DNA from 2 places in the Paenibacillus sp. PK3_47 genome. Region 1 is predicted to be linked to the other one. Evidence: riboswitches for the same ligand, from Rfam matches in the RefSeq annotation. Region 1 holds a riboswitch; the other holds the start of a gene.

Region 1 (4,354 bases):
GTGCTACTGTTGCTGTTGGTGTTGCTGTTGGTACTGCCGGTGCTTGGATAGCAGAGTTTGCCGCAGCGCCCGTAAACAATGCATCTGAAGGAACTGTAGACTTGGCTTGGCTAGGGCTCTGCCACATCAGGCGTGCACTTGCATCTCCGCCGTTTTCATAGTATTCCACTTTAATGTCATACAGTTGTCCGGCCTGCAGCGCAATGCTTCCTGTACGTTCCGTACCGCTCTGCTTCACCCAGCTGTCGATGACAGATGTTCCGTTAACCCAAACGCGGATACCGTCATCCGAATTCGTGGAGATTTGATATGTTTCGCTGTAAGCAGGCTTGATTTGTCCTGTCCAGCGGACCGAAAATTTGTCGACATTAACTTTTGCATCCGGTGAGCCTTGGCGCCAGCTGAAATTGATCTGCGAATCATTGCGTACCAGGACGGGTTCACCAGTCAGGTTCATATTGTTGAAATATTCACCGGTAAGGCCATTAACTGCAGGCAATTGGAGTACAGGTGCTGCTGTTGGTACTGGTGTAGCTGTTGGTACTGCTGTTGGTGCCGGTGTTGCAGTTGCCTTAGGCGTCGGTGCTGCTGTAGCTGTTGGTACTGCTGTCGGTGCTGCTGTAGCTGTTGGAGCCGGTGCCGGTGCTGCTGCTGCAGGTGCCGACAGATCTGCTGCCGGTTTGGCCGGAGCAAAGTTTGCCGCAGTTCCTGTAAACAATACGCCGGAGGCAACCGTAGCCTTGGCTTGGCTAGGGCTCTGCCACATCAGGCGGGCACTTGCATCTCCGCCATTCTCATAGTATTCCACTTTAATGTCATACAGTTGTCCGGCCTGCAGCGCAATGCTTCCTGTACGTTCCGTACCGCTCTGCTTCACCCAGCTGTCGATGACAGATGTTCCGTTAACCCAAACGCGGATACCGTCATCCGAATTCGTGGAGATTTGATAAGTTTCGCTGTAAGCAGGCTTGATTTGTCCTGTCCAGCGGACCGAAAATTTGTCCACATTAACTTTTGCATCCGGTGAGCCTTGGCGCCAGCTGAAATTGATCTGCGAATCATTGCGTACCAGGGCCGGTTCACCAGTCAGGTTCATATTGTTGAAATATTCACCGGTAAGGCCATTAACTGCAGGCAATTGGAATTCAGGTGCAGCCGCCGGTGCTGTTGTAGCTGTCGGCTTAGGTGTTGCTGTTGGTACTGGTACTGGTGTTGCTGTTGGTACTGGTGTTGCCGTAGGCTTAGGCGTCGGTGTAGCTGTTGGTGTTGGTGTCGGTGTAGCCGTTGGTGCTGCACCCGTCCAAGCTTTGAACTTATCAAGAGTCACTGTGTAGCTGTCATTCATAAAGCTTTTAATTGTAGCCGTGCTGTTATTTTCATAGAGCATTTTGCCCCAGTTCATCATAAAAACATAATTCTGCTGCGAATTCTGCAGTTTTGCAGTGCTCGGCATTTCGCCATTCTCACCGATGGCTATAGGTTTGCCGGCAGCAAGGTTGAGCAGACCGGTGTAATATTTATCCTGAAAGTCATTTTCATATATATCTACTGCAAGCACATCCACTTTATCTGCACCCGGATAGGTCAGCGGATAAGCCGTAGACCAGGCATTAGGTGCATTCGGATTCCATACCCACAGCAGGTTGTTTAATTTATGAACGTTAACGAAACGGTCATACATAATATTCCACAGTTCTGCGAAATTGCTCTTTTGGCCCCACCAGAACCAGCCGCCGTTCATCTCATGGTAAGGTCTCCAGAGAATCGGAACACCTGCATCACGCAAGCTTTTGAGCGAAACCGCCACTTTGTCAAGATCGGCAATCAGAGCATTGTATTGTGTAGTACCAGGTGTCACATATTTATTGAATTCTGCCTGAGTGATATTCTTCTGAACATTGGACCACTCGTATTTGGTTCCCGGGAGATTCTGGTGAAAGGTCATCGCCACAATACCGCCGGCTTTGTGCCAGTTCGTGGCACTCCATACAATATTTTTACGCTGAGCGGCAACTCCGCTCTCCGATTGGCCGCTGATCGCCCCGAGCTCGTATCCGTGAAGGGCTGCATGCTGTCCGCTTGTTCCTTTGAGATTGTTGCTAAGTTCGTCCGGGCTCTCGAAGTAGTTATGCTGTCCGGCGATAATGCCTTTTCCGGTAATGGAATACAATTTATCCAGCAGTTTGACTGCTGCAGCGGAAGCATCCGGATTAACAGGTGCTGTCACACTTGAAGCAGCTTGAACCGTCGAGGGAGCCACCCACATAGGGATAGCGGAGAACACCATAGCAAGCGACAGAATAGCGCCGAGGACACGAGATTTACGGTAAGTTTTCAAAAATATCTTCCTTTCGGTAGCTGGCTGCCACTGTTTCAAGGCCCTATAGCTTTGCGTCCCTGCCTTTCAGCAGGTTTGCCTTTGTCGTATTTTGGAAGGTTATTTCCTTCTTACCATAATTATCGGAGCTATTCAGTTTTTGTTTATAGAAAAATTAAAAAGCTTTAATAATTGGTTCCTAATACCTGTTTTGGAAGCCGCTAAATTGGGTAATAGTTCTATTGGACCTATAAAAGTGCCTGCTATACCTAGGAAATGAACTGCTGCAGCTCAATATCCTCCCAATCCAGCGTAATGCGGATATTATCTTCTTCGACCAATTCCGAGCCGGTCTGCACTTCGATAAACTCCACATCGGTCAGCGCAAGAATGGCATGCTTCGTGCCTTCCGGAATGCGTACAACATCCCCGGCTTTCACCTTATGCATTTTCTCATTAATGATGATGCTTGCTTCCCCGCTCACAAAGGTCCAAATTTCACTGCGTTTGTGGTGCAGCTGATAGCTGATGTTTTTGCCTGCTTCTATAAAGATACGTTTGGTCAGCACTTCGTTGCCCTCATCGTACTTCACATGATCAATAACCTTGTAGTGGCCCCAGCGGCGCTCTTCGTACATCGGTCTTTGTTCATGGGATTTCAGCACTTCCTTGATCCGCGGGCTTTCGGCTTTGTGGGTAACCAGTATGCCGTCCGGGCTGGCAGCGATAATCAAGTCCTTTGCCCCGATTACAGTGATCGGAATATCCAGCTCGTTAATCAGGCAGGTGCCTTCGGAATCCGCTGTGACCACGCCCTTGCCTACATGGTTGCTGCTCATTTCCTCAGTCAGCGTGTTCCAGGTTCCAAGATCCTTCCAGAAACCGGAGTACGGCTGAACCACGATTTTCTCTTCTTTTTCAACCACTTCGTAATCAAAGCTGATGGATGCCAGCAGTTTATACTGCTTCTGCAGCTCCTCATAATTCAGCGGCAAGCCTTTGCGCTGCAGAATATCAAGCAGATACCCCAGACGGAAAGCGAACACGCCGCAGTTCCACAAAGCTCCCTTGCTGATCAGTTCTTCGGCCTGCACGCGGTCAGGCTTCTCCTGGAAGTGGCTGACCTGCAGATAACCGCCTGCGCCTGCTTCCTTGCTGGTTGGAATGATGTATCCGTATTTCTCCGACGCATGCTCGGGAACCACGCCCATCAGTGCCAGATTCGCGCCGCTCTCCTGCATAGTTGCCTCAAGCTGCACTACTGTATCGAAAAAGGAAGCCTCCACATAAGGATCCACGGGCAAAATTGCCACGGTTTCGCTTGGTGATACTCCTTCCATTGAATACAGATAGGCTGCTGTCAATGCAATCGCCGGGAAGGTATCGCGCCGTTCCGGTTCAACGATAATCGGCACGCTGCTTCCGATCTGGCTCTGGATGGACTCGACCTGGCTGCGTCCTGTTGCCAGATAGGAGGAATCCGCTATCCCTGCTTCCTGCAGCTGTCTCCATACCCGCTGCACCATGGATTCCGGCTCACCTGCCGGGCTTTGCAGTACTTTCAGAAATTGTTTTGAACGTGAATCGTTGGACAATGGCCAGAGACGCTTGCCGGAACCGCCTGATAGAAGTACCAGTTTCATAGTGAACCCTCCCTAAATATATATGTTGTCGCTGAAATATCGGATTGTTATTGCGAGCTTCGCTTGCCGAAACCGCTAATTTACAGGAATGCTTAACGTGTTAAGCTTCGCCGTCTTTGGACAGCTGTTATGGAAGTCACTGCGATGAATGTTTGGACTTCCGGCCGCTGTTGTCTGCAGATTTCTCTGATTCATACCGCTCTTCGCGGTGGAAATCCGGAGACAAAGCATATGCTTCCGAAGCGAGCTTTCCTGCGGAAAGCTTTCAGGCGGACGCTTCCGCTCCTACAGTTCCAAAATTCCTCTCCGTTCCTGTACAACAGGTTAGCTTTTAGCATTAGACGCAGGTAGAGCTCCCTGCTAAAGATCCGGCTATTGCCGCTTGGTTGTGCGG
Region 2 (4,354 bases), 400 kb from region 1:
GCTCTATATTGTCCGTGAAACCAGAGGGTACCGTGAAGGGGAGCCGGAGAGCATACAGCGGAGAGGCAGTGAATATGAAAGATCATAAGCTCCGCTCGGATGTTATCCAGTTTCTGAAATTCAATGCCGTAGGCCTGCTGAACACGCTTGTGGATTTTGCGGTATTCACACTATTGCATTCATTAGGTATGTTTAATACACCCGCACAGATCATTTCCTACAGCGCCGGGACAGCCAACAGCTTCATATGGAACAAGAAGGTGACGTTCCGGGATCGTAACAAGGGGAACACAGCAGGCTTTGACCGGATGCAGCTGATCAGGTTTATCATACTGAATCTTATTGTGCTGGGCATCTCGGTACTGCTTATTCATGTGCTTACGGACAGCTTTGGCATTCAGGTGCTCGCGGCAAAAGTGCTGGTTACGTTCGTCACTGTGATCATTAATTTTTTTGGCAGCCGTAAATGGGTATTCTAAAGGTATAGGTGAGAGCGGCAGGAGCTGCAGCTTCTATAACTGACAGGAGGTGATTGTCTTGCGCAAGTTTTCGTATTTGATCATTCTTGCGGGGATTCTGCTTATTCTTTATCCTACAGCAAATGAGTGGTATAACGACAGACAGCAGGAAAAACTGCTGAAAGAAGCGGAAATGGCCTACAGTGAACCCGCGCCTTCCACTACACCCGAGCCTGAGCTTACAAAAAGGTATGCGGAGGTCACTCAACTGCTTGCGGAAGAATCGGCCTCTGAAGAGGAAGTACAGCCGGTTAAGCAGGCCGAGCCAGAGGTTCAGGTCGGAGGGAAGGTCACTGCAATTATTGCAATTGATAAAATTGATCTGAAGCTGCCTGTGCTGGAAGGGGCCACGAAGGCCAATATGAAGCATGCTGCCGCGCATATGACAGAAACAGCGCCGCTCGGGGAGATTGGCAATGCGGCAATAGCCGCCCACAGATCACGAACCGCCGGAAGGCTGTTCAACAGGCTGGATGAGGTTGCGATTGGGGATATGATTTCGGTGAAGACGGCAGGTGCGGACTACCAGTACGAGGTATATGATATTTCTATTGTAGAGCCTACTGATATCTCTGTGCTGGACGGGAATAACCAAGACAAAATTCTTACCCTGATTACATGCGATCCGCTGGTGGATCCTACACACCGCCTGATCATCCATGCCAAATTATCATAAAAATTGAGCAAATATGACAAACCTATGAAAAACGTTAAAATTTTAATAAAAAAATGGTAAATCTATGGATTCGGGTATTGATAATAGAAATATATATGCTAGTATATAACTATAAAAGCTAAACACGATAACGGCAAACCTATCGAAAGGTAGGGACGCAAAGCTACAGGGCCTTCCCGTAAGGATGGCAGCCAGCTACCGAATGAAGAGGCTTTTTTTGTTTGTTCTAAGGCAGAATCTATTAATCTTTCAATAGATTTCCTGGACAGATAAAGCTTATACGATAACGGCAAACCTGTCGAAAGACAGGGACGCAAAGCTAAAGGGCCTTCCCGTAAGGATGGCAGCCAGCTACCGAAAGGAGTTTTATCAGTTGAAAAAGATTTATTTTATGCTGTTAACTTTATTTGTTGTGGTGACTTCCGTTCAGGTTAATACAGCTCAGGCAGCAAGTGTTGATTCCGGCTGGTTAAATACATCGAAATTAAATCAAGGCGTAGTGGCAGTTTCTTATGATGTTCCTAAGGACAAGCGTATCAAGGTCATGATCAGCAAGGGTGACAAGAGCTACACTTACAACCTGTATGCCTCCAAGCCTACCGAGACGTTCCCGCTTCAACAAGGTAATGGGACTTACAAGATCTCCGTACTTGAGAATACAACAGGCAACAAATACAAAGTGATCTCCAGCGAATCCGTGAATCTTAGTCTCAGCAATGCCAACTCCGTATACTTGAGTTCGGTACAGAATGTGAAATGGAACGCTTCCGATGCGGCAGTCCTCAAAGCAAAACAGCTTACACAAGGCAAGACAACTGATGAAGCTAAGGTAAAAGCAATCTATAACTATATCGTTTCTAATGTGAAATACGACTATAAACTGGCCGCTAATGTACCTGCCGACTATATTCCGAACAACAACAACACACTGACTACCCAAAAAGGAATTTGCTACGATTATGCATCCCTGTTTGCTACAATGCTGCGCAGCGAAGGAATTCCAACCAAGCTGGTCATGGGCAAGACAAGTTATGTTGCTGAGTACCATGCATGGAATGAAGTCTTTCTTAATGGCAAATGGATTACTGTAGACACTACTGTTGATGCTGGTCTGGGTAAGAACAATAAGGATGCTGGTCTTGTCAAAGTGGCAAGCAAATATGCAGCTGCTAAAGTATACTAAGGGTAGCCTTTTATATAGTTTGAATAGCGGGATGAACTGCTTAAATATTAAGCAGTTCATCTTTTTTTGATTTAGGGTTGCTTTTTTGTCGTAAGATGGGGTATTATAACTAAGCGTTGTTAAAGGCGTGCAGCTGAATACGAAATGAACTGAAAAATTCGTTTCAAAAAAAGCTTGCGTTTCTAAAACAAACGTGATATATTATAAGAGTTGCTGCTGACGATGTAATCGACAGTGACAACGAGCTTGATCTTTGAAAACTGAACAACGAGTGAGTACCTGGAAATCACTTCGGTGAGATCCAAAAATGAGAATGCAAATTCTCGTCAGATGTTTCAAAATGAGCTATCGCTCTTTTCAATACTAATTGGAGAGTTTGATCCTGGCTCAGGACGAACGCTGGCGGCGTGCCTAATACATGCAAGTCGAGCGGAGTTAATTTGAAAGCTTGCTTTCAAATTAATTTAGCGGCGGACGGGTGAGTAACACGTAGGCAACCTGCCCCATAGCCTGGGATAACTACCGGAAACGGTAGCTAATACCGGATAATTTCTTTTTTCTCCTGAAAGAAGAATGAAAGACGGAGCAATCTGTCACTACGGGATGGGCCTGCGGCGCATTAGCTAGTTGGTGAGGTAACGGCTCACCAAGGCGACGATGCGTAGCCGACCTGAGAGGGTGAACGGCCACACTGGGACTGAGACACGGCCCAGACTCCTACGGGAGGCAGCAGTAGGGAATCTTCCGCAATGGGCGAAAGCCTGACGGAGCAACGCCGCGTGAGTGATGAAGGTTTTCGGATCGTAAAGCTCTGTTGCCAGGGAAGAACGTCCGGTAGAGTAACTGCTATCGGAGTGACGGTACCTGAGAAGAAAGCCCCGGCTAACTACGTGCCAGCAGCCGCGGTAATACGTAGGGGGCAAGCGTTGTCCGGAATTATTGGGCGTAAAGCGCGCGCAGGCGGCGATTTAAGTCTGGTGTTTAAACCTTGGGCTCAACCTGGGGTCGCACTGGAAACTGGATCGCTTGAGTACAGAAGAGGAAAGTGGAATTCCACGTGTAGCGGTGAAATGCGTAGAGATGTGGAGGAACACCAGTGGCGAAGGCGACTTTCTGGGCTGTAACTGACGCTGAGGCGCGAAAGCGTGGGGAGCAAACAGGATTAGATACCCTGGTAGTCCACGCCGTAAACGATGAGTGCTAGGTGTTAGGGGTTTCGATACCCTTGGTGCCGAAGTTAACACAGTAAGCACTCCGCCTGGGGAGTACGGTCGCAAGACTGAAACTCAAAGGAATTGACGGGGACCCGCACAAGCAGTGGAGTATGTGGTTTAATTCGAAGCAACGCGAAGAACCTTACCAGGTCTTGACATCCCTCTGAATCCTCTAGAGATAGAGGCGGCCTTCGGGACAGAGGAGACAGGTGGTGCATGGTTGTCGTCAGCTCGTGTCGTGAGATGTTGGGTTAAGTCCCGCAACGAGCGCAACCCTTGACTTTAGTTGCCAGCAGGTCGTGCTGGGCACTCTAGAGTGACTGCCGGTGACAAACCGGAGGAAGGTGGGGATGACGTCAAATCATCATGCCCCTTATGACCTGGGCTACACACGTACTACAATGGCCGGTACAACGGGAAGCGAAGCCGCGAGGTGGAGCCAATCCCAGCAAAGCCGGTCTCAGTTCGGATTGCAGGCTGCAACTCGCCTGCATGAAGTCGGAATTGCTAGTAATCGCGGATCAGCATGCCGCGGTGAATACGTTCCCGGGTCTTGTACACACCGCCCGTCACACCACGAGAGTTTACAACACCCGAAGTCGGTGAGGTAACCCGCAAGGGGGCCAGCCGCCGAAGGTGGGGTAGATGATTGGGGTGAAGTCGTAACAAGGTAGCCGTATCGGAAGGTGCGGCTGGATCACCTCCTTTCTATGGAGAATCGTTTCCTGCAACGGAAACATTCAAATCTTAAATCTAACCGGTC

What was found. A riboswitch is a leader RNA that binds a small molecule or an ion and turns the genes downstream of it on or off. The one in region 1 is predicted to bind cyclic di-GMP.
Region 2: linked by a shared signal. The riboswitch ahead of C2I18_RS15265 (transglutaminase-like domain-containing protein) and the one ahead of C2I18_RS16945 (PA14 domain-containing protein) in region 1 are both predicted to bind cyclic di-GMP.

Annotation. Positions count from the first base shown of each region.
Region 1 is NZ_CP026029.1:3,818,690-3,823,043, reverse strand. It holds gene C2I18_RS16945 (PA14 domain-containing protein) at 1-2,338, opposite strand, end outside; cyclic di-GMP riboswitch class I at 2,351-2,428, opposite strand; gene C2I18_RS16940 (sugar phosphate nucleotidyltransferase) at 2,587-3,960, opposite strand.
Region 2 is NZ_CP026029.1:3,417,153-3,421,506, forward strand. It holds gene C2I18_RS15250 (glycosyltransferase family 2 protein) at 1-88, shown strand, start outside; gene C2I18_RS15255 (GtrA family protein) at 75-479, shown strand; gene C2I18_RS15260 (class D sortase) at 529-1,194, shown strand; cyclic di-GMP riboswitch class I at 1,317-1,397, shown strand; cyclic di-GMP riboswitch class I at 1,473-1,553, shown strand; gene C2I18_RS15265 (transglutaminase-like domain-containing protein) at 1,568-2,377, shown strand; rRNA gene C2I18_RS15270 (16S ribosomal RNA) at 2,742-4,299, shown strand.